2 regions of the Escherichia sp. B1147 genome follow, and region 1 is predicted to be linked to the other one. Evidence: predicted binding sites of a transcription regulator. Region 1 holds the regulator's gene; the other holds the start of a gene.
The links. The regulator ArgR, encoded in region 1, controls arginine synthesis, uptake and breakdown. The targets are predictions, from matches to a motif close to ANTGAATAAAAATACANT.
Positions count from the first base shown of each region.

Region 2: argC (N-acetyl-gamma-glutamyl-phosphate reductase) is a predicted target of ArgR. The motif match lies at 5,682-5,699, and genes of this name have one in related genera.

Region 1 is NZ_LFHY01000015.1:36,032-47,119, forward strand. It holds gene aaeA (p-hydroxybenzoic acid efflux pump subunit AaeA) at 1-74, shown strand, start outside; gene aaeB (p-hydroxybenzoic acid efflux pump subunit AaeB) at 80-2,047, shown strand; gene A9180_RS15115 (hypothetical protein) at 2,139-2,411, shown strand; gene yhcN (peroxide/acid stress response protein YhcN) at 2,467-2,730, opposite strand; gene argR (transcriptional regulator ArgR) at 3,100-3,570, opposite strand; gene mdh (malate dehydrogenase) at 4,005-4,943, shown strand; gene degS (outer membrane-stress sensor serine endopeptidase DegS) at 5,008-6,075, opposite strand; gene degQ (serine endoprotease DegQ) at 6,165-7,532, opposite strand; gene zapG (Z-ring associated protein ZapG) at 7,687-8,085, opposite strand; gene zapE (cell division protein ZapE) at 8,279-9,406, shown strand; gene rplM (50S ribosomal protein L13) at 9,626-10,054, shown strand; gene rpsI (30S ribosomal protein S9) at 10,070-10,462, shown strand; gene A9180_RS15165 (DUF695 domain-containing protein) at 10,618-11,088, shown strand, end outside.
Region 2 is NZ_LFHY01000020.1:87,928-99,015, forward strand. It holds gene A9180_RS20300 (phosphoethanolamine transferase CptA) at 1-1,177, opposite strand, end outside; gene ppc (phosphoenolpyruvate carboxylase) at 1,358-4,009, opposite strand; gene argE (acetylornithine deacetylase) at 4,483-5,634, opposite strand; gene argC (N-acetyl-gamma-glutamyl-phosphate reductase) at 5,788-6,792, shown strand; gene argB (acetylglutamate kinase) at 6,800-7,576, shown strand; gene argH (argininosuccinate lyase) at 7,637-9,010, shown strand; gene manD (D-mannonate dehydratase ManD) at 9,527-10,741, shown strand; gene A9180_RS20335 (MFS transporter) at 10,825-11,088, shown strand, end outside.

The sequences.
Region 1 (11,088 bases):
GCAAACAAGATCGCGACGAAAGCCAGGATTCATTCTTCCGTAAAATGGCCCATCGCCTGCGTGAGTTTGGTTAATCACGATGGGTATTTTCTCCATTGCTAACCAACATATTCGCTTCGCGGTAAAACTGGCGACCGCCATTGTGCTGGCGCTGTTTGTTGGCTTTCATTTTCAGCTTGAAACACCACGCTGGGCTGTACTGACTGCGGCGATTGTTGCCGCTGGTCCGGCCTTTGCCGCCGGTGGCGAACCGTACTCTGGTGCCATCCGCTATCGCGGCTTTTTGCGCATCATCGGCACATTTATAGGCTGTATTGCCGGACTGGTGATCATTATTGCGATGATCCGTGCGCCATTGTTGATGATTCTGGTGTGCTGTATCTGGGCTGGTTTTTGTACCTGGATCTCCTCGCTGGTACGTGTAGAGAACTCCTATGCGTGGGGGCTTGCCGGTTATACTGCGCTGATCATTGTGATCACTATTCAGCCAGAACCGCTGCTAACGCCGCAGTTTGCCGTTGAACGTTGTAGTGAAATCGTCATTGGTATTGTGTGTGCTATTGTGGCGGATCTGCTCTTTTCTCCACGATCGATCAAACAAGAAGTGGATCGAGAGCTGGAAAGTTTGCTGGTGGCGCAATATCAACTAATGCAATTGTGCATCAAACATGGTGATGGCGAGATTGTTGATAAGGCCTGGGGCGACCTGGTTCGCCGCACCACGGCGCTGCAAGGGATGCGCAGTAACCTGAATATGGAATCTTCCCGCTGGGCGCGCGCCAATCGGCGTTTAAAAGCGATCAATACGTTGTCGCTGACGCTGATAACCCAGTCCTGCGAAACTTATCTCATTCAGAACACACGCCCGGAGTTGATCACCGATACCTTCCGCGAATTTTTTGACACGCCGGTAGAAACAGCACAGGACGTCCATAAGCAGCTAAAACGCCTGCGACGAGTGATTGCCTGGACCGGGGAACGCGAAACACCCATTACTATTTATAGCTGGGTAGCGGCGGCAACGCGTTATCAGTTGCTCAAGCGAGGCGTTATCAGTAACACAAAAATCAACGCGACCGAAGAAGAGATCCTGCAAGGCGAGCCGGAAGTAAAAGTAGAATCCGCCGAGCGTCATCATGCGATGGTCAACTTCTGGCGAACCACGCTGTCCTGCATGCTGGGTACTTTGTTCTGGCTGTGGACCGGATGGACCTCCGGCAGTGGCGCAATGGTGATGATTGCCGTCGTAACATCGTTGGCAATGCGTTTACCTAATCCACGCATGGTGGCGATCGACTTTATCTATGGCACGGTAGCGGCGCTACCGTTAGGGCTGCTCTATTTTTTGGTGATTATCCCCAATACCCAACAGAGTATGTTGCTGCTGTGCCTTAGCCTGGCGGTGTTGGGATTCTTCCTTGGTATTGAAGTGCAGAAACGGCGGTTGGGATCGATGGGGGCGCTGGCCAGTACCATTAATATTATCGTGTTGGATAACCCGATGACCTTTCAGTTCAGTCAGTTTCTCGATAGTGCGCTGGGGCAAATTGTGGGCTGTGTGCTGGCGTTCATCGTCATTCTGCTGGTGCGGGATAAATCGCGCGACAGGACCGGGCGCGTGCTGCTTAATCAGTTTGTTTCTGCCGCTGTTTCCGCGATGACCACCAATGTCGCCCGGCGTAAAGAGAACCATCTGCCTGCGCTTTATCAGCAGTTGTTTTTGCTGATGAATAAATTTCCCGGCGATTTGCCGAAGTTTCGCCTGGCGTTAACGATGATTATCGCTCACCAGCGATTGCGTGATGCGCCGATACCCGTGAATGATGATTTATCGGCATTTCACCGACAAATGCGCCGCACAGCGGACCATGTGATTTCTGTCCGCAGCGATGACAAACGCCGTCGCTACTTCGGTCAGTTGCTGGAAGAACTGGAAATCTACCAGGAAAAGCTACGCATCTGGCAAGCGCCGCCGCAGGTCACGGAACCGGTGCATCGGCTTACGGGCATGCTCCATAAGTATCAGCATGCGTTGACCGATAGTTAAGTCAAAACCGACGCCAAAAGCGTCGGTTTTTTCATGGCTATACTTAGCGATGATCGGCAGAACTTTCCGCGAAACGTGACGGTGGCAAGAGATGAATATCTATAGTTTTGATTTTGATGAGATTGAGAGTCAGGAGGACTTTTATCGCGACTTTAGGCACACCTTTGGTCTGGATAAAGATAAGGTGCGCGACCTCGACTCTTTGTGGGACGTATTAATGAATGATGTTCTGCCGCTACCGCTGGAGATTGAATTTGTTCATTTGGGGGAGAAAACGCGTCGGCGTTTTGGCGCGTTAATACTGCTGTTTGATGAGGCGGAGGAAGAGCTGGAAGGGCATTTGCGTTTTAATGTTCGTCACTAGCGCAAAAAAAGCCCCCGAACCGGGGGGCAATATCGTCGGACAAGACGATGAGGGTTTATTTGTACAGTTCAGCTGTGGCGTGCCAGGTATCGCCGCTACGCGCTTCGGTAATCTGGTAAGCAGTCGCGCCTTTCTCTTCCGCTTTTTTATTCAGCATTTCACGCATATCCATTGGAGAAGATGCTACACCGCTGACGGACACGGTGCCGATGGCTTCACGATTTTGTGCTTGAGAAGCATCAATGGAGTCGGCAGCGAAAGCACCGAAAGAGAGAACAGAGAGCACACTTAATGCAGCAACAGTGGTTTTGATTTTCATGATTTTTACCTCGACATAATCTTTTAGCTGGGTCTTTGTTTCGTGACCCGCATCACAGAATTAAGTATACACTAATTATCGAGCTAATTAATACCTGGCTAACTGTTTGGTGTGGATACTAAGTGTTAAAAAATATTATTTTTATAACTTAAAAGAATTAAAAAAAAGTACCATTCTTTATGGAAAAGTGTTTTGTATCAATTGGATATGAGTTTTTTGCGGAGTATGCGTTATTTGCTCTATACATTCATTTTGTGAATGAAATGTCATGCTAAAAGGCACTATTTGTTAAGTGTCAGGCAGAAAGAAACGGGGGATCGAGAGGAGATAGCAACATTTTCCCCGTCGCAAAGCGCGACGGGGCAGAGATTAAAGCTCCTGGTCGAACAGCTCTAAAATCGCTTCGTACAGGTCTTTGACGGTGAAACCTTTAGCAGGGGTGGTAAAGATGGTGTCATCACCTGCGATGGTGCCAAGAATACCTTCTGCTTTGCCCAGAGAGTCCAGCAGACGCGCAATCAACTGCGCCGCGCCAGGGCTGGTATGTATTACAACAACAGCATCGTTGTAGTCGATATCCAGCACCAGGTTCTTCAATGGGCTGGAAGTGGTAGGTACGCCCAGTTCAGCTGGCAGGCAGTAAACCATTTCCATTTTTGCATTGCGGGTACGTACAGCACCAAATTTGGTCAACATTCGCGAGACTTTAGACTGATTAATATTGTCAAAGCCTTGCTCCTGCAATGCGGCGACGATTTCACCCTGGGAGCTAAATTTCTCTTCTTTAAGTAACGCTTTAAACGCTTTAACTAATTCTTCTTGCTTAGACGAGCTTCGCATAAGTCACCCGATATGGTGGTTGATACAACATTATTGTGCATACAGATGAATTTTTATGCAAACAGTCTGCCCTGGAGAAGGCTGAAATAATGTTATGAAAGAGCGGGATTTTATCAAATTTCGTGATTGAGAAACATGCCTGCGTCACGGCGTGTAAATTCTGCTTAAAAGTAAATTAATTGTTATCAAATTGATGTTGTTTTGGCTGAGCGGTAGGGTATATTGTCACCACCTGTTGGAATGTTGCTCTAATGCATAAGCGGCTGTTAATTACGTAAGTTAGGTTCCTGATTACGTCAATTAAATGCATAAACGCCAAATTTGCGTGACTACACATTCTTGAGAAGTGGTCATTGTAAACTGTTAATTTGTGGATTAAGGTCGCGGCAGCGGAGCAACATGTCTTAGTTTATCAATATAATAAGGAGTTTAGGATGAAAGTCGCAGTCCTCGGCGCTGCTGGCGGTATTGGCCAGGCGCTTGCATTACTGTTAAAAACCCAACTGCCTTCAGGTTCAGAACTCTCCCTGTATGATATCGCTCCAGTCACTCCCGGTGTGGCCGTCGACCTGAGCCATATCCCTACTGCTGTGAAAATAAAAGGTTTTTCTGGTGAAGATGCGACCCCTGCACTGGAAGGCGCTGATGTGGTTCTCATCTCCGCAGGTGTAGCGCGTAAACCTGGTATGGATCGTTCCGATCTGTTTAACGTTAACGCCGGTATCGTGAAGAATCTGGTACAGCAAATTGCGACAACCTGCCCGAAAGCGTGCATCGGTATCATTACAAACCCGGTAAACACCACGGTAGCTATCGCTGCGGAAGTGCTGAAGAAAGCGGGTGTGTATGACAAGAACAAACTGTTCGGCGTCACCACGCTGGATATCATTCGTTCCAATACGTTTGTCGCTGAACTGAAAGGCAAACAGCCGGGCGAAGTTGAAGTTCCGGTTATTGGCGGTCACTCTGGCGTTACCATTCTGCCGCTGCTGTCTCAAGTTCCTGGCGTAAGCTTTACCGAGCAGGAAGTTGCTGATCTGACCAAACGTATCCAGAACGCGGGTACGGAAGTGGTTGAAGCGAAGGCCGGTGGCGGGTCTGCAACCCTGTCCATGGGCCAGGCAGCTGCACGCTTCGGCCTGTCTCTGGTTCGTGCGCTGCAAGGCGAAAAAGGTGTAGTTGAATGCGCCTACGTTGAAGGTGACGGCCAGTATGCTCGTTTCTTCTCTCAACCGCTTCTGCTGGGTAAAAATGGCGTGGAAGAGCGTAAATCTATCGGTACTCTGAGCGCATTTGAACAGAACGCGCTGGAAGGAATGCTGGATACGCTGAAGAAAGATATCGCCCTGGGCGAAGAGTTCGTTAATAAGTAATTGATTAGCGAATAATAAAAAACCGGAGCACAGTCTCCGGTTTTTTGTTTTTTTAATGACGGCCTTAATTGGTCGCCGGATATTCCTGAATAGTGACCTGCAATGTCAGTTTTTTATCGTCGCGCATCACCACCACCGGAATCACCGAACCTGGTCGAATTTCTGCCACTTGATCCATTGTCTCCAGAGCGGAGATTGCAGGCTTGTTATCCACCGAGATAATCAGATCGTTGACCTGGATACCGGCATTCGCCGCCGGGCCATCAGGTGACACTTCATTAACCACAATCCCTTGCAGCTGATCGATACCGCCACCCTGCGCGTGTAATGGTGCGATTTCGCGGCCGCCAATACCGATATAGCCACGGATAACGCGCCCATCGCGGATTAGCTTATCCATAATTTTGGTTGCTAACTGGAAGGGAATCGCAAAACCGATGCCTTCTGGGGTTTCGCCATCGTTACTCTTATCAAACGACAATGTGTTGATGCCCATCAGTTCACCCAGTGAGTTCACCAGCGCACCGCCGGAGTTGCCGTGGTTAATGGAAGCATCGGTTTGCAGAAAGTTTTGCCGCCCGGTAGGGTTCAGGCCGATGCGACCCGTGGCGCTGATAATTCCCTGGGTAATTGTTTGTCCGAGGTTGTACGGGTTACCGATCGCCAGCACTACATCGCCAATGTGCGGTATGCGACGAGAATTGATTGGAATGGTGGGTAAACCGCCAGTGGCATTAATTTTGAGCACCGCCAGATCGGTCAGTGAATCAGAGCCAACCAGCAACGCTTCAAAAACACGGCCATCCTGTAAGGCGACGATAATCTGGTCGGCGTCGTTGATTACGTGTTTATTGGTAATGATATAACCACGTTGGTCCATGATCACACCTGACCCTAGCGTACGGATCTCAAGCTGGTTGTGTGAGGATGTGTTCAATCCACGGTTATAGACATTTACCACCGCAGGCGCGGCGCGGCGGACCGCCAGATTATAACTGGCAGGCGTCTCATCGGCACTGTCGAATTGCGGTGTGGAAAGCGGGTTAATGCTGCGCAGCGAAGGCATGGCAACCAGCAAAATAGCGCCGACAATTAATCCAATCGCAACGGAACGTAAGAGCTTCACAAACATGATGGAGGCGTCATTAAAAAAGGGAACGGCAGCAGCATATCACGAGTTAACCGGACATCACACGTAAGCCTGATGCCCGGTTTATGACATTAACGCATTAGCAGGTAAATACTCTCATTACCGCGCATGATTTGCAGGGCAATAATAGCCGGTTTGGTTGCCAGCACTTTGCGCATCTCAGCAATCGAGTTCACACGATTGCGGTTCACGCCAATAATTACATCATCTTTCTGTAAACCTGCCTGAGCGGCGGGGCTGTCTTTGACAACTTCGTCGATCTTAATGCCTTTTCCACCATCTTTTAGCTGACTGTCGCTCAACGTTGCGCCTTCCAGCGCTGGTGTAATCATCTCTGCACTGGCTGAAGAAGATGTACTGGTATCAAGCGTCACTTCCACGTCCAGCGGCTTGCCGTTACGTAACAGACCAAGCTTCACTGTAGTACCAGGTTCAGTGGTGGCGATGCGGGAACGCAACTCGGCGAAGCTATTGAGTGGTTTACCGTTGAGGCTGGTAATAATATCGCCTGCTTTCACGCCAGCTTTCGCCGAGCCCGAACCAGGCAGTACTTCGCTGACAAACGCGCCACGTTGCACATCTAAATTAAACGCTTTGGCGATATCGGCACTCATCTCTGTACCTTTAATACCTAACAGACCACGTTTAATTTCACCAAAGTCGATAAGTTGCTGCGCCAGAGTACGCGCCATATTGCTGGGGATAGCAAAGCCAATCCCGACGCTACCGCCGCCAGGGGCAAGAATTGCGGTGTTAATACCAATCAACTCGCCGTTAAGGTTTAACAGCGCACCGCCGGAGTTGCCACGGTTAATGGAAGCATCGGTCTGGATAAAATTTTCCAGACCTTCGAGATTTAACCCGCTGCGACCTAATGCGGAAACAATACCTGAAGTCGCGGTTTGCCCAAGGCCAAACGGGTTACCGACCGCGACGGCAAAATCACCGACGCGCAGTTTGTCGGAGTCGGCAATGACGATTTGCGTTAATTTACTCGGATTCTGAATTTGTAGCAGAGCGATATCGCTCTGGTCGTCGCTGCCAATCAGTTTCGCATCAAACTCGCGTCCGTCATTGAGCTGGATACTTATTTTCTGCGCCTGATTGATGACGTGATTGTTGGTTAGCACATAACCTTTATTGGCATTGATGATGACACCGGAGCCTAAACCTTCAAAGGGTTGCGCAGGTTGATCCGGTAAATCATCGCCAAAAAATTTTTTGAATTCTTCCGGGATTTTCTGTCCCTGGCTGGCAGTCCCTTCAACTCGCACGCTTACCACTGCGGGAAGCACTTTTTCCAGCATCGGGGCCAGGCTGGGCAATGGCGCCTGACCGGCAACCTGGCCGGGAATCGACGCGACAGCCTGAAACGGCGCCGAGAGAGTTAACCCGACACTTAACGCTAATGCACTCAACAGCTGGGTTTGTTTTTTCATTATTCCTGCTCTCGTACCTGAATGATAAGAAAAAGAGATTCAAAACAGTTTGATGTTATTGAATTTTCAGACGGCTAACAATGAGACACCAGATTAAATGATAGTCGGGGAGGGAGAGAAGAGGAGGGCGCAATGGCTGCGCCCGCAAAATAAATTAGTCGCGCTTTGCGCCAGTGCGCAGCAGGCCAGATGCGCCTTCAGAATAGTCGCGCGGCATCTGCACCGGAGCCTGATCGTTGCTGGCTTCGGACTCCGCCAGACGATTGCGGAACGGGTTGGCTTCAGCAGACAGTTCCGGCAGCAGGCTGCTGGAGCTTTTCGCCATGTGTTGATACAGCTGGCGATAGTCATGCGCCATGGTATCCAGTAATTCCGCGCTGCGGGCAAAGTGGTTAACCAGCTCTTCGCGATACTCGTCCAGTTCAGCTTTATTCTTTTCCAGTTCGTACTGCAACGCCTGTTGCTGGCGTAGTTTACGATTACCAAAACGCATGGCCACAGCACCAATAATGATGCCGACGACTAACCCAATTAGCGCATATTCCCAGGTCATGAACATCTCCCGTTGTCTTTTGTTTCCGTAGGGTGTTGGCTTCAGGCTCCATGCCTGCGGCTGATTATGCCACTATAACCGTTAATTCCACAGAAGTGGAATCCCGACTGCATATCGCGTAGTGTAGAACGGCCTTTTTTTCGTCAACCGTGAACAACGGCACACCGATTATTCAAGGAATAACAAGAACATCATGCAAAGCGTTACCCCGACATCGCAATACCTGAAGGCGCTCAATGAGGGCAGCCATCAACCTGACGACGTACAAAAAGAGGCCGTCAGTCGGCTGGAGATTATCTACCAGGAGTTAATCAACAGCACGCCGCCTACTGCGAGGGCGAGTGGGTTAATGGCGCGAGTCGGTAAACTGTGGGGGAAGCGCGAAGAGGCAAGCTGTGCGCCGGTGCGTGGCTTATATATGTGGGGCGGTGTAGGACGCGGGAAAACCTGGCTGATGGACCTTTTCTATCAAAGCTTGCCGGGTGAGCGGAAACAGCGTCTGCACTTTCACCGTTTTATGCTGCGCGTGCATGAAGAACTGACTGCATTACAGGGGCAGACCGACCCGCTGGAAATTATTGCCGATCGCTTCAAAGCCGAAACCGATGTCCTCTGCTTTGATGAATTTTTTGTTTCGGATATTACCGATGCCATGCTGCTGGGCGGCCTGATGAAAGCCCTGTTCGCTCGCGGAATAACGCTGATCGCAACGTCAAATATTCCGCCTGATGAGCTTTATCGTAATGGCCTGCAACGTGCGCGTTTTCTACCGGCTATCGACGCCATTAAACAGCATTGCGATGTAATGAATGTCGATGCAGGCGTCGATTATCGACTACGAACGCTTACCCAGGCGCATTTGTGGCTATCGCCGCTCAATGATGAAACCCGGGCGCAAATGGATAAACTTTGGTTGGCGCTGGCTGGAGCGAAACGAGAAAATTCACCGACGTTAGAAATCAACCATCGCCCGCTGGCGACAATCGGCGCTGAGAATCAGACGCTGGCCGTCTCTTTTACTACCTTGTGCGTTGATGCCCGTAGCCAGCATGACTATATTGCGCTTTCACGCCTGTTTCACACTGTGATGTTGTTTGATGTGCCGGTCATGACGCGGTTGATGGAGAGCGAAGCACGACGTTTTATTGCGCTGGTGGATGAGTTCTACGAGCGCCATGTCAAATTAGTGGTGAGCGCAGAAGTGCCTTTGTATGAAATTTATCAGGGCGAGCGGCTGAAGTTTGAGTTCCAGCGTTGCCTGTCACGTCTACAAGAGATGCAGAGCGAAGAGTATTTGAAGCGCGAGCATTTGGCGGGTTAAAACCTGCCATAAATCACAAAAAGGGGTCGATCTTTGACCCCGACTTCTCTATAATCCTGCGACCCCACGTTACAAGAAAGTTTTTTTTCCCGAAACTTTTTGTGTGCTGGCATAGGCTATTCGAAGGGGTAGGTTTGCCGGACTTTGTCGTGTGAACCTCAACAATTGAAGACGTTTGGGTGTTCACCAACGTGTAACTATTTATTGGGTAAGCTTTTAATGAAAACTTTTACAGCTAAACCAGAAACCGTAAAACGCGACTGGTATGTTGTTGACGCGACCGGTAAAACTCTGGGCCGTCTGGCTTCCGAACTGGCTCTGCGCCTGCGCGGTAAGCACAAAGCGGAATACACTCCGCACGTAGATACTGGTGATTACATCATCGTTCTGAACGCTGACAAAGTTGCTGTAACCGGCAACAAGCGTACTGACAAAGTGTACTATCATCACACCGGTCACATCGGTGGTATCAAACAAGCGACCTTTGAAGAGATGATTGCTCGCCGTCCTGAGCGTGTGATTGAGATCGCGGTTAAAGGCATGTTGCCAAAAGGCCCACTGGGTCGTGCTATGTTCCGTAAACTGAAAGTTTACGCAGGTAACGAGCACAACCACGCGGCACAGCAACCGCAAGTTCTTGACATCTAATCGGGATTATAGGCAATGGCTGAAAATCAATACTACGGCACTGGTCGCCGCAAAAGCTCCGCAGCTCGCGTGTTCATCAAACCGGGCAACGGCAAAATCGTTATCAACCAACGTTCTCTGGAACAGTACTTCGGTCGTGAAACTGCCCGCATGGTAGTTCGTCAGCCGCTGGAACTGGTCGACATGGTTGAGAAACTGGATCTGTACATCACTGTTAAAGGTGGTGGTATCTCTGGTCAGGCTGGTGCGATCCGTCACGGTATCACCCGCGCTCTGATGGAGTACGACGAATCCCTGCGTTCTGAACTGCGTAAAGCTGGCTTCGTTACTCGTGACGCTCGTCAGGTTGAACGTAAGAAAGTCGGTCTGCGTAAAGCACGTCGTCGTCCGCAGTTCTCCAAACGTTAATTGGTTTCTGCTCACGCAGAAGACAATTTGCGAAAAAACCCGCTTCGGCGGGTTTTTTTATGGCTAAAGTCCGATTCCAGCCTCTTTTCCCTCTCTCTTCAGCATTATTCTCCTTTTAATAGTATTTTCCACGTACTGTAGAAAAGGATATCGCGATGGGATTATTTAATGCATTGTTTAACAAGAAAGAATCTTTAACGTTGTCGGATAAATGGGAGTTCTTTATCACAACGGTGGATGACCGTGTCACTGGCATCCGTGTTGATATCGGCGCCATTCAGGACGAAAAATTTGATCGACTTAACCATACCTGGTTCTTTCGCGTGCGTTATACCCATTGTTATGAAAACGGTTTACCGCAGCCTGATGAAACACAACGTTTAAATCGTATAGAGGACTGGCTTGAGGAGAGGGGCAAGACATTACCGATTTGGCTGGTGGGGGTGGTAACACAAGAGGGATGGCGCGATTTTGTTTTCCTGTCGGAAAAAGAACTGGACTGGGAAAAAACGCTGGATAAATTGCTCGCGGGTGGCCCGGAAGCCTCTTGCAGCTATAGTATGAGTAAAAACGATAACGGGAATTACTATCGCCAGTTCCTGTACCCGTCGAAATATGACTGGAAC
Region 2 (11,088 bases), on a different contig from region 1:
GCGTACCCAGCAGATGAACGATGATCAGTTTCTTCGGTGCCGGGTCTTTCAGCACTTCCTGGAATGGCTTCAGCACGTTAGTGTCGTATTCACGCGCACTCTGCGTACGTTGCTGGTTCATGTAGTACTGCTTGTCGGTCTGGCGCGAAAATACCGTCAGCATGGTGTTGCGGGCAGTCATCGTCTGCTGGTTGGTTATCCAGAAGGTTTTATAACCTGCCTGTTTCATCATGTTCATCAGCGACGGCTGTGTCAGATACAGGTCCGGGTTCTTTTCGTTGGCAAAGGTCAGCGCCTGTTGCAGGATTTCAATGGTGTACGGACGCGATGTGACCACGTTATTAAACACGGTCAGATTCGGATCGGTTTTATGCAGCGCATCCAGTTCCGGCGTGGTTTCACGCGGATAGCCATATAAGCTCATGCGTCCACGCTGGGTCGATTCGCCAATCACCAGCACTAAGGTGCGCGGTTCGTTACCCGATTCGTCTTTGAAATTAGCCAGCGGCGGTAATGCGTTATTTTCATTCAGTAGCTTCGTCAGTGAGTTAAGTTGCTGACGATACTGATAATAACCGGTCAGAAATTGCCACGGCGCAGCAGGTTCCATGCGTGATGCCAGATTATCCAACGTTTTCTCAAACGGCTTGTGTTTGATAAACGTGTTCATGGCGATAGGGTGCAGAATCAAACCATAAAGCAGGGCAAAAGAGACGATATAACGCCACGGCTTTGGAATATAGACCGGGCGCAGGCGCGTCCACAGCAGCACGGCCACCGCCGTATAGGCCAGGGCAATAAGCACAATCTTCAGGCTGAAATACTGGCTTAAGTACTCGCTGGCTTCGTTGGTGTTGGTTTCAAACATCACAAACAGAACGCTTTGCGAGAACTCCTGACCGTAGATGACGTAGTAACACAACGCTGCCAGAGAGGCTGCCCACAGAATTACGCCGATCACCGCTGCGATAATTTTAATCCGCTTCGGAAAGAGGAATACCGGGATCAACCACAGCGAACTGAACAGCAGAGAGTCGCGCATGCCGTTGGTGCCGCTGTAGCCGCTGATGTAGATAATGGCCTGTAACAGGGTAGAGAAAAACCAAAAGTAGAGCAGTGCCCAACCCAGGGCTTTCCAGCTAAAAAGGGGTTTAGTCTGGACTTCAGTGGAATGCATAGTAAGAACCCGTTTTGGATAATAGCGCCGAATGTAAGGACAAAACCTTAAGGATATCTGAAGGGATATCCAGAATCTGGGTGAAATGCAGACAGAAATATATTGAAAACGAAGGTGTTAGAACAGAAGTATTTCAGAAAACCCTCGCGCTATTGCACGAGGGTTGATAGAGGAGGGAGGTTAGCCAGTATTACGCATGCCTGCCGCAATTCCGGCAATAGTGACCATCAACGCTTGTTCGACGCGGGGATCCGGCTCCTGTCCTTCTTTTTCTGCCTGGCGCGAACGATGCAGTAACTCTGCCTGCAGTACGTTCAGCGGGTCAGTGTATATATTCCGTAGCTGAATAGACTCGGCAATCCACGGCAGATCGGCCATCAGATGGGAATCGTTGGCAATTGCCAGCACCACTTTGATGTCTTCTTCTTGCAGATTGCGTAACTCTTTACCTAACGGCCACAGGGCTTTGTCGACCAGGCGTTGGTCATAGTATTCCGCCAGCCACAGGTCTGCTTTGGCGAAGACCATTTCCAGCATTCCCAGACGCGTTGAGAAGAACGGCCAGTCGCGGCACATAGCTTCCAGTTCGCTCTGTTTGCCATCTTCCACCACTTTTTGCAGCGCCGTACCCGCGCCCAGCCAGGCTGGGAGCATCAGACGGTTTTGTGTCCAGGCAAAAATCCACGGAATAGCGCGCAGAGACTCGACGCCGCCGGTTGGGCGACGTTTCGCCGGGCGTGAACCTAACGGCAGTTTACCCAATTCCTGTTCTGGCGTAGCGGAGCGGAAGTAAGGGACAAAGTCTTTGTTTTCACGCACGTAGCCACGGTAGAGATCGCAAGAAATGACCGACAGTTCATCCATAATGCGACGCCAGCTCTCTTTCGGCTCTGGAGGTGGTAGCAGGTTTGCTTCCAGAATCGCCCCGGTATACAGCGACAGGCTGCTGACCGTGATTTCTGGCAGACCGTATTTGAAGCGGATCATCTCGCCCTGCTCGGTTACACGCAGGCCGCCTTTCAGGCTTCCCGGCGGTTGCGACAGCAGCGCCGCATGGGCCGGTGCGCCACCGCGACCAATGGAACCGCCACGACCGTGGAACAACGTCAGTTCAATACCCGCTTTTTCGCAGGTTTTGATTAACGCGTCCTGTGCCTGATATTGCGCCCAGGAAGCCGCCATCACGCCAGCATCTTTTGCTGAGTCAGAATAGCCAATCATCACCATTTGTTTGCCCTGAATCAGACCGCGATACCAGTCGATATTCAGCAGTTGGGTCATGACATCGTTGGCGTTGTTCAGGTCATCGAGAGTTTCAAACAGCGGTGCGACCGGCATCGCAAATCCAATACCCGCTTCTTTCAGCAGCAGGTGGACGGCCAGTACGTCGGACGGCGTTTTCGCCATTGAGATCACGTAGGCGGCAATAGAGCCTTGCGGCGCTTCAGCAATCACCTGACAGGTATCAAGCACTTCGCGCGTTTCGGGGCTTGGTTGCCAGTTGCGCGGCAGTAGCGGGCGTTTGGAGTTCAGTTCGCGGATCAGGAATGCCTGCTTGTCGGCCTCTGACCAGCTTTCGTAGTCGCCAATGCCGAGGTAGCGGGTTAGTTCACCTAATGCTTCGGTATGACGGGTGCTCTCCTGGCGAATATCAATACGCACCAGCGGTACACCGAAACATTTTACGCGGCGCAGAGTGTCGAGCAGATCGCCGTTAGCAATAATGCCCATGCCACACGCCTGAAGTGACTGGTAACAAGCGTAGAGCGGTTCCCACAGTTCTTCGTTCTGCGTCAGCAGACCTTCCGGCTTCGGCAGTTCTTCGCCTTTCAGACGCGCTTCCAGCCAGGCCTGTGTCGCCATCAGGCGAGAACGCAGGTTTTTCATCAGATAGCGATATGGTTCTGCGGCACCTTCTTCGCCAACCAGCGCCAGCAGTTCTGGGGTGGCTTCAACCATCGACAGTTCAGATACCAGAATCTGAATATCTTTCAGGAACAGGTCGGTGGCTTTCCAGCGACTGAGCAGCAGGACATGGCGGGTGATGTCGGCGGTGACGTTCGGGTTGCCGTCGCGGTCGCCGCCCATCCACGAAGTAAAACGGACCGGAACAAATTCGACCGGCAGCTTATAGCCGAGGTTCTCTTCCAGTTGTTCGTTCAGTTCGCGCAGGTAATTCGGTACGCCTTGCCACAGGCTGTTTTCCACCACGGCAAAGCCCCATTTTGCTTCGTCAACCGGAGTTGGGCGCAGCTTACGGATTTCATCAGTATGCCAGGACTGAGCGATCAACTGGCGCAGGCGGCGCATCAGCTGGTGGTGTTCGTAGTCGGCGATATCTTTGTTATCGAGCTGTTTTAAGCAGGCGTTCACTTCCACCATTTTGTGGATCAGTGTCCGACGGGTAATTTCGGTAGGGTGCGCAGTGAGAACCAGCTCCAGCGACAATGATTCCACCGCTTTTTTGATGGTGTCTTCGCTCAGTTCCGGCTGGTTTTTCAGTTTACGCAGGGTGCGGGCGATCACTTCCGGATTGCTGGCAGCCTCACCTTTCGGCGAAATGCTGTGGTATTGCTCGGCAGTGTTGGCCAGATTCAGGAACTGACTAAACGCACGCGCAACGGGCAGCAGCTCGTCGTTCGACAAATTTTGTAAGGTGGTGAGTAACTCCTGGCGGTTAGCGTCATTGCCAGCGCGTGAAGATTTGGACAACTTACGGATAGTTTCTACGCGATCAAGAATGTGTTCTCCCAACGCATCCTTGATTGTTTCTCCCAGCACTTTGCCGAGCATACTGACATTACTACGCAATGCGGAATATTGTTCGTTCATATAACCCCAGACACCCCATCTTATTGTTTGAAGCCCGGTATCCTTCACGTCGCATTGGCGCGAATATGCTCGGGCTTTGCTTTTCGTCGTCTTTTATAAAGCCACGTAAAAGCGGTGACGTCAAATGCTGCGAAATCGCTTCAGCAAACGAATAAATAGCAGGAATTTACGCCATTAAATTCACGACGGATAAAATAAGCGTAACTTATGGAAATGTTAAAAAATCGCCATACATAACACCAAAGGTGTAGGTCGGATAAGATGCGCAAGCATCGCATCCGACATTATTGCGGCACCGGAGTTTGGCAACGGTGCCGGATGCGGCGTGACCGCCTTATCCGGCCTACGGTTGGGCATCATTTGAGTCACTGTAGGTCGGATAAGATGCGCAAGCATCGCATCCGACATTATTGCGGCACTGGAGTTTGGCAACAGTGCCGGATGCAGCGTGACCGCCTTATCCGGCCTACGTTTTAATGCCAGCAAAAATGGTGAATTACCTGGGTGATCAGCTCACGGGTGGGCTTAATAAAACGCGTCTCCAGATATTCATCTGGTTGATGGGCCTGATTAATTGAGCCAGGGCCGAGCACCAGCGTCGGGCATAACGTCTGAATAAACGGCGCCTCGGTACAGTAGTTAACCACTTCGGTCTGTGCGCCGAGTAATTTCTCAACCACTTCAACCAGTTGGTGGTTCGGTAGGCATTCATAGCCTGGGATCGGTGGGTGCAACTCTTCGACCGTCAGACGGCCCGGCCAGCGTTCGCTCACCGGCGCCAGCGCGTCGTTGAGCAAGCCGTTAAGTTCACTGAGCGTCATGCCAGGCAGCGGGCGAATATCCATATGCAATTCACAACAAGCGCAAATACGGTTAGAGGCGTCACCGCCGTGAATATGCCCGAGGTTGAGTGTGGGATACGGCACTGTAAACGCTTCATAGTGATAGCGTTCTTTCAGGTTATCGCGCAATTGCAAAATATGGCCGATGGCGTCGTGCATCAGTTCGATAGCGTTAACCCCGCGCGACGGATCGCTGGAGTGGCCCGACTGACCCATAATGCGAATGGCATTAGAGATGTGGCCTTTATGTGCGCGTACCGGTTGCAGCGATGTTGGTTCGCCAATGATGGCGCAATCCGGGCGCAGGGCGGTGGTTTCGGCAAAATAACGCGCTCCTGCCATACTGGTTTCTTCATCGGCAGTCGCCAGAATGTAGAGCGGTTTTGCAAGCTTCGTGACGTCGACATCGCGTAGCGCATCGAGGATAAACGCAAAGAAGCCTTTCATGTCGGCGGTGCCCAAGCCGTAAAGCTTGCCGTCATGTTCCGTCAGCGTAAACGGATCGCGCGTCCAACGCCCATCATCAAACGGTACAGTATCGGTATGACCGGCCAGCAGCAGGCCGCCAGCCCCCTGTCCGCAACTTGCCAGCATATTAAATTTGTTGCGAGTTCCTGGCACGGGCTGCACTTCCACATTGAAGCCCAAATCTTTAAACCAGCCCGCCAGCAGAGTGATTAAATCTGCATTGCTTTGATCGAGTGCCTCTTCCGTAGCGCTTATTGAAGGTGTGGCAATCAGAGCGCGGTAAATCTCGATAAATGGCGGTAATTTGTTTTTCATTGTTGACACACCTCTGGTCATGATAGTATCAATATTCATGCAGTAATTGTGAATAAAAATACACTAACGTTGAGCGTAATAAAACCCACCAGCCGTAAGGTGAATGTTTTACGTTTAACCAGGCAACCAGACATAAGAAGGTGAATAGCCCCGATGTTGAATACGCTGATTGTGGGTGCCAGCGGTTACGCTGGCGCAGAGCTAGTGACCTATGTAAATCGCCATCCGCATATGAACATAACCGCTTTGACTGTCTCAGCGCAAAGCAATGATGCGGGAAAGTTAATCTCCGATTTGCATCCGCAGCTCAAAGGCATCGTTGATCTGCCGTTGCAGCCGATGTCGGATATCAGCGAGTTTAGCCCAGGAGTGGACGTGGTGTTTCTCGCCACCGCCCATGAAGTTAGCCACGATTTAGCGCCACAATTTCTTGAAGCGGGCTGTGTGGTGTTCGACCTTTCCGGCGCGTTTCGCGTTAACGACGCTGCCTTCTATGAAAAATATTACGGCTTTACCCATCAATACCCGGAACTGCTTGAGCAGGCGGCTTATGGGCTGGCGGAGTGGTGCGGCAATAAATTAAAAGAAGCGAACTTGATTGCGGTGCCGGGCTGTTATCCGACGGCGGCACAACTGGCGCTGAAACCGTTAATTGACGCCGATCTTCTTGATCTCAGTCAGTGGCCGGTCATCAACGCCACCAGTGGTGTGAGCGGTGCAGGACGTAAAGCGGCAATTTCAAACAGCTTTTGCGAAGTTAGCCTGCAACCATACGGTGTCTTTACCCATCGCCATCAGCCGGAGATCGCCACGCATCTTGGTGCTGACGTGATTTTTACCCCGCATCTGGGCAATTTCCCGCGCGGCATTCTGGAAACCATTACCTGCCGCCTGAAGTCTGGCGTGAACCAGGCGCAAGTGGCGCAGGCATTACAGCAGGCGTATGCGCATCAACCGCTGGTGCGACTGTATGACAAAGGCGTTCCTGCGCTGAAAAATGTCGTCGGGCTGCCGTTTTGCGATATCGGGTTTGCCGTTCAGGGCGAGCATCTGATTATCGTGGCGACCGAAGATAACTTATTGAAAGGTGCGGCGGCGCAAGCAATACAGTGCGCCAATATTCGTTTCGGCTATGCCCAAACGCAGTCTCTTATTTAAGGGTGCAATGATGAATCCATTAATTATCAAACTGGGCGGCGTGTTGCTGGATAGCGAAGAGGCGCTGGAGCGTCTGTTTAGCGCACTGGTGAAATATCGCGAATCACATCAGCGCCCGCTGGTGATTGTCCACGGCGGCGGCTGCGTGGTGGATGAGCTGATGAAAGGGCTGAATCTGCCGGTGAAAAAGAAAAATGGCCTGCGGGTGACGCCTGCCGATCAGATAGACATTATCACCGGGGCGCTGGCGGGAACGGCAAATAAAACCTTACTGGCGTGGGCGAAGAGACATCAGATTGCTGCCGTAGGCTTGTTTCTTGGTGATGGCGACAGCGTCAAAGTGACCCAGCTTGATGAAGAGTTAGGCCATGTTGGACTGGCGCAGCCAGGTTCGCCTAAGCTTATCAATACGTTGCTGGAAAACGGTTATCTGCCGGTGGTTAGTTCCATTGGCGTAACGGACGAAGGGCAACTGATGAACGTCAATGCTGACCAGGCGGCGACGGCGCTGGCGGCAACGCTGGGTGCGGATCTGATTTTGCTCTCCGACGTCAGCGGCATTCTCGACGGTAAAGGGCAACGTATTGCCGAAATGACCGCCGCGAAAGCGGAACAACTGATTGAGCAGGGCATTATTACCGACGGCATGATAGTGAAAGTGAACGCGGCGCTGGATGCTGCGCGCACGTTGGGCCGCCCGGTAGATATCGCCTCCTGGCGTCATGCGGAACAGCTTCCGGCACTGTTTAACGGTATGCCGATGGGTACGCGGATTTTAGCTTAAGTTTTGTTGGCCGGAGGCAGAGCTTTCCGGCATTGAATTTCAAAATAAGGAAACAGAGTTATGGCACTTTGGGGCGGGCGTTTTACCCAGGCAGCAGATCAACGGTTCAAACAATTCAACGACTCACTGCGCTTTGATTATCGTCTGGCGGAGCAGGATATTGTCGGCTCTGTGGCCTGGTCCAAAGCCCTGGTAACGGTAGGCGTGTTAACCGCAGAAGAGCAGGCGCAACTGGAAGAGGCGCTGAACGTGCTGCTGGAAGATGTTCGCGCCAGGCCACAGCAAATCCTCGAAAGCGACGCCGAAGATATCCATAGCTGGGTGGAAGGCAAACTGATCGACAAAGTGGGCCAGTTAGGCAAAAAACTGCATACCGGGCGTAGCCGTAATGACCAGGTAGCGACCGATCTGAAACTGTGGTGCAAAGCTACCGTTAGCGAGTTGCTGACGGCTAACCGTCAGCTGCAATCGGCGCTGGTGGAAACGGCGGCAAACAATCAGGATGCGGTAATGCCGGGCTATACCCACCTGCAACGCGCCCAGCCGGTGACGTTCGCTCACTGGTGCCTGGCCTACGTTGAGATGCTGGCGCGTGATGAAAGCCGTTTGCAGGACGCGCTTAAGCGCCTGGATGTCAGCCCGTTAGGCTGTGGCGCGCTGGCGGGAACGGCCTATGAAATTGACCGTGAACAGTTAGCAGGCTGGCTGGGTTTTGCTTCGGCAACGCGTAATAGCCTCGACAGTGTTTCTGACCGCGACCACGTGCTGGAGCTGCTTTCTGCCGCCGCTATCGGTATGGTGCATTTGTCGCGTTTTGCCGAAGATCTGATTTTCTTTAACACCGGTGAAGCAGGTTTTGTGGAGCTTTCTGATCGTGTGACTTCCGGTTCATCATTAATGCCCCAGAAGAAAAATCCGGATGCGCTGGAGCTGATTCGTGGTAAATGCGGCCGTGTTCAGGGCGCGTTAACCGGCATGATGATGACCCTTAAAGGTCTACCGCTGGCCTACAACAAAGATATGCAGGAAGACAAAGAGGGCTTATTCGACGCGCTCGATACCTGGCTGGACTGCCTGCATATGGCGGCGCTGGTGCTGGACGGGATTCAGGTGAAACGCCCGCGTTGTCAGGAAGCGGCGCAGCAGGGCTACGCAAACGCCACCGAACTGGCTGATTATCTGGTGGCTAAAGGCGTGCCGTTCCGCGAGGCGCACCATATTGTTGGCGAAGCGGTGGTGGAAGCCATTCGTCAGGGCAAACCACTGGAAGAACTGCCGCTGGCTGAGTTGCAGAAATTCAGCAAGGTGATTGGCGAAGATGTCTATCCGATTCTGTCGCTGCAATCGTGCCTCGACAAGCGTGCGGCAAAAGGCGGCGTCTCACCGCAGCAGGTGGCGCAGGCGATTGCTTTTGCAAAGGCGCGGTTAGGGTAACTTGTTTATATCGCTCCCCTGAAAACGGGGAGTTTGCCTGATGCGCTTTGCTTATCATGCCTACGTAGTGTTGCACTTTGTAGGCCTGATAAGACGTGATAGCGTCGCATCAGGCAGAGATTTGCCAGCATTCTGTTGACCTTAAATTTAACGCCCAGCCAGAACTATTATTTGTCACATTCCTTTTTATTCCTGTGCCTTCTTTTACGTTCGTTCCTCGCATAAAAATATTTTTAAATACATCAAACGATACATATTTTAATTAATGAAATATGATTAATTTCTGCTGCTGTGTTCATTCTGAAGGTTAATGGAATTTGTTATGTGATTATTTAACGTGTTGTTTTAACGATAATGATCAATTATCCTGGTGGTTTTTGAGGATATTTTTGTTCCTCGGAGGAAATTTTTGTTTTTAATGTGATCACGGTTGAATAATCACTCTTTCTCTCTTGTATGGTAGTAGACGTAAAATTAAGTTTGAAGCGTCTATTTACAACACAGGAGATTGCAATAATGAAAATTATTGCTGCGGACGTTTTTGTTACTTGCCCCGGGCGTAATTTCGTTACGCTTAAAATAACCACTGAAAGCGGACTTTGTGGATTGGGAGATGCCACGCTAAATGGTCGCGAATTGTCGGTCGCGTCATATCTTAAAGATCATCTTTGTCCACAATTAATTGGCCGTGATGCCAGTCGAATCGAAGATATCTGGCAATTCTTTTATAAAGGCGCTTACTGGCGACGTGGCCCCGTCACGATGTCGGCTATTTCTGCTATCGATATGGCGCTGTGGGATATCAAAGCTAAAGCAGCCAATATGCCGCTGTATCAACTGCTTGGTGGTGCTTCTCGTGAGGGGGTGATGGTTTATTGCCATACCACCGGGCGCACGATTGATGAAGTCCTTGAGGACTATGCAAAGCACCAGCAGATGGGCTTTAAGGCGATTCGTGTGCAGTGCGGTGTGCCTGGGATGCAAACCACCTATGGCCTGGCGAAAGGCAAAGGACTGGCGTACGAACCGGCAACTAAAGGCCAGTGGCCGGAAGAGCAGTTGTGGTCGACGGAGAAGTATCTCGATTTCACGCCGAAGTTATTTGAGGCAGTGCGCAATAAGTTCGGTTTTAACGAACATCTGTTGCATGACATGCACCATCGCCTTACCCCCATCGAAGCGGCGCGCTTTGGAAAGAGCATTGAAGATTACCGCCTGTTCTGGATGGAAGACCCGACGCCTGCCGAGAATCAGGAATGTTTCCGTTTAATTCGCCAGCATACCGTGACGCCGATTGCGGTCGGTGAAGTGTTTAACAGTATCTGGGACTGCAAGCAGTTAATCGAAGAGCAGCTAATTGACTACATTCGCACGACGATTACCCATGCAGGCGGCATTACCGGAATGCGGCGGATAGCCGATTTCGCATCACTTTATCAGGTACGCACCGGTTCGCACGGCCCTTCTGATTTATCGCCCATTTGCCATGCGGCGGCGCTGCATTTTGACCTCTGGGTACCAAACTTTGGCGTTCAGGAGTACATGGGCTATTCCGAACAAATGCTTGAAGTCTTCCCGCATAGCTGGCGCTTCGATGAGGGTTATATGCACCCTGGTGATGAACCGGGTCTGGGTATCTCTTTCGATGAGAAGCTGGCGGCGAAATATCCGTATGACCCGGCGTATCTCCCTGTCGCACGACTGGAAGACGGCACATTGTGGAATTGGTAGTGATTTAAGCGAAGCCGTATATCTGTCGCTTAATTTATTGATTGAGTAATCAAATCTATTAAATCTGCTCAAGGAGCTTAAAAATGGACGTTGATTTGCCTGGTAGTGTTGTGGGTAATAAACTGCAACGGATCCGTCGTATTCAGACAGTGACGCTGGTTTTATTATTTATGGCGGGGATCGTTAATTTCCTCGACCGTTCGTCGTTGAGTGTGGCAGGTGAAGCTATTCGTGGTGAGTTAGGATTATCCGCCACCGAGTTTGGCGTTTTACTTTCTGCATTTTCTCTGTCTTATGGTTTTTCACAACTTCCTTCCGGTATTTTGCTAGACCGCTTTGGCCCACGA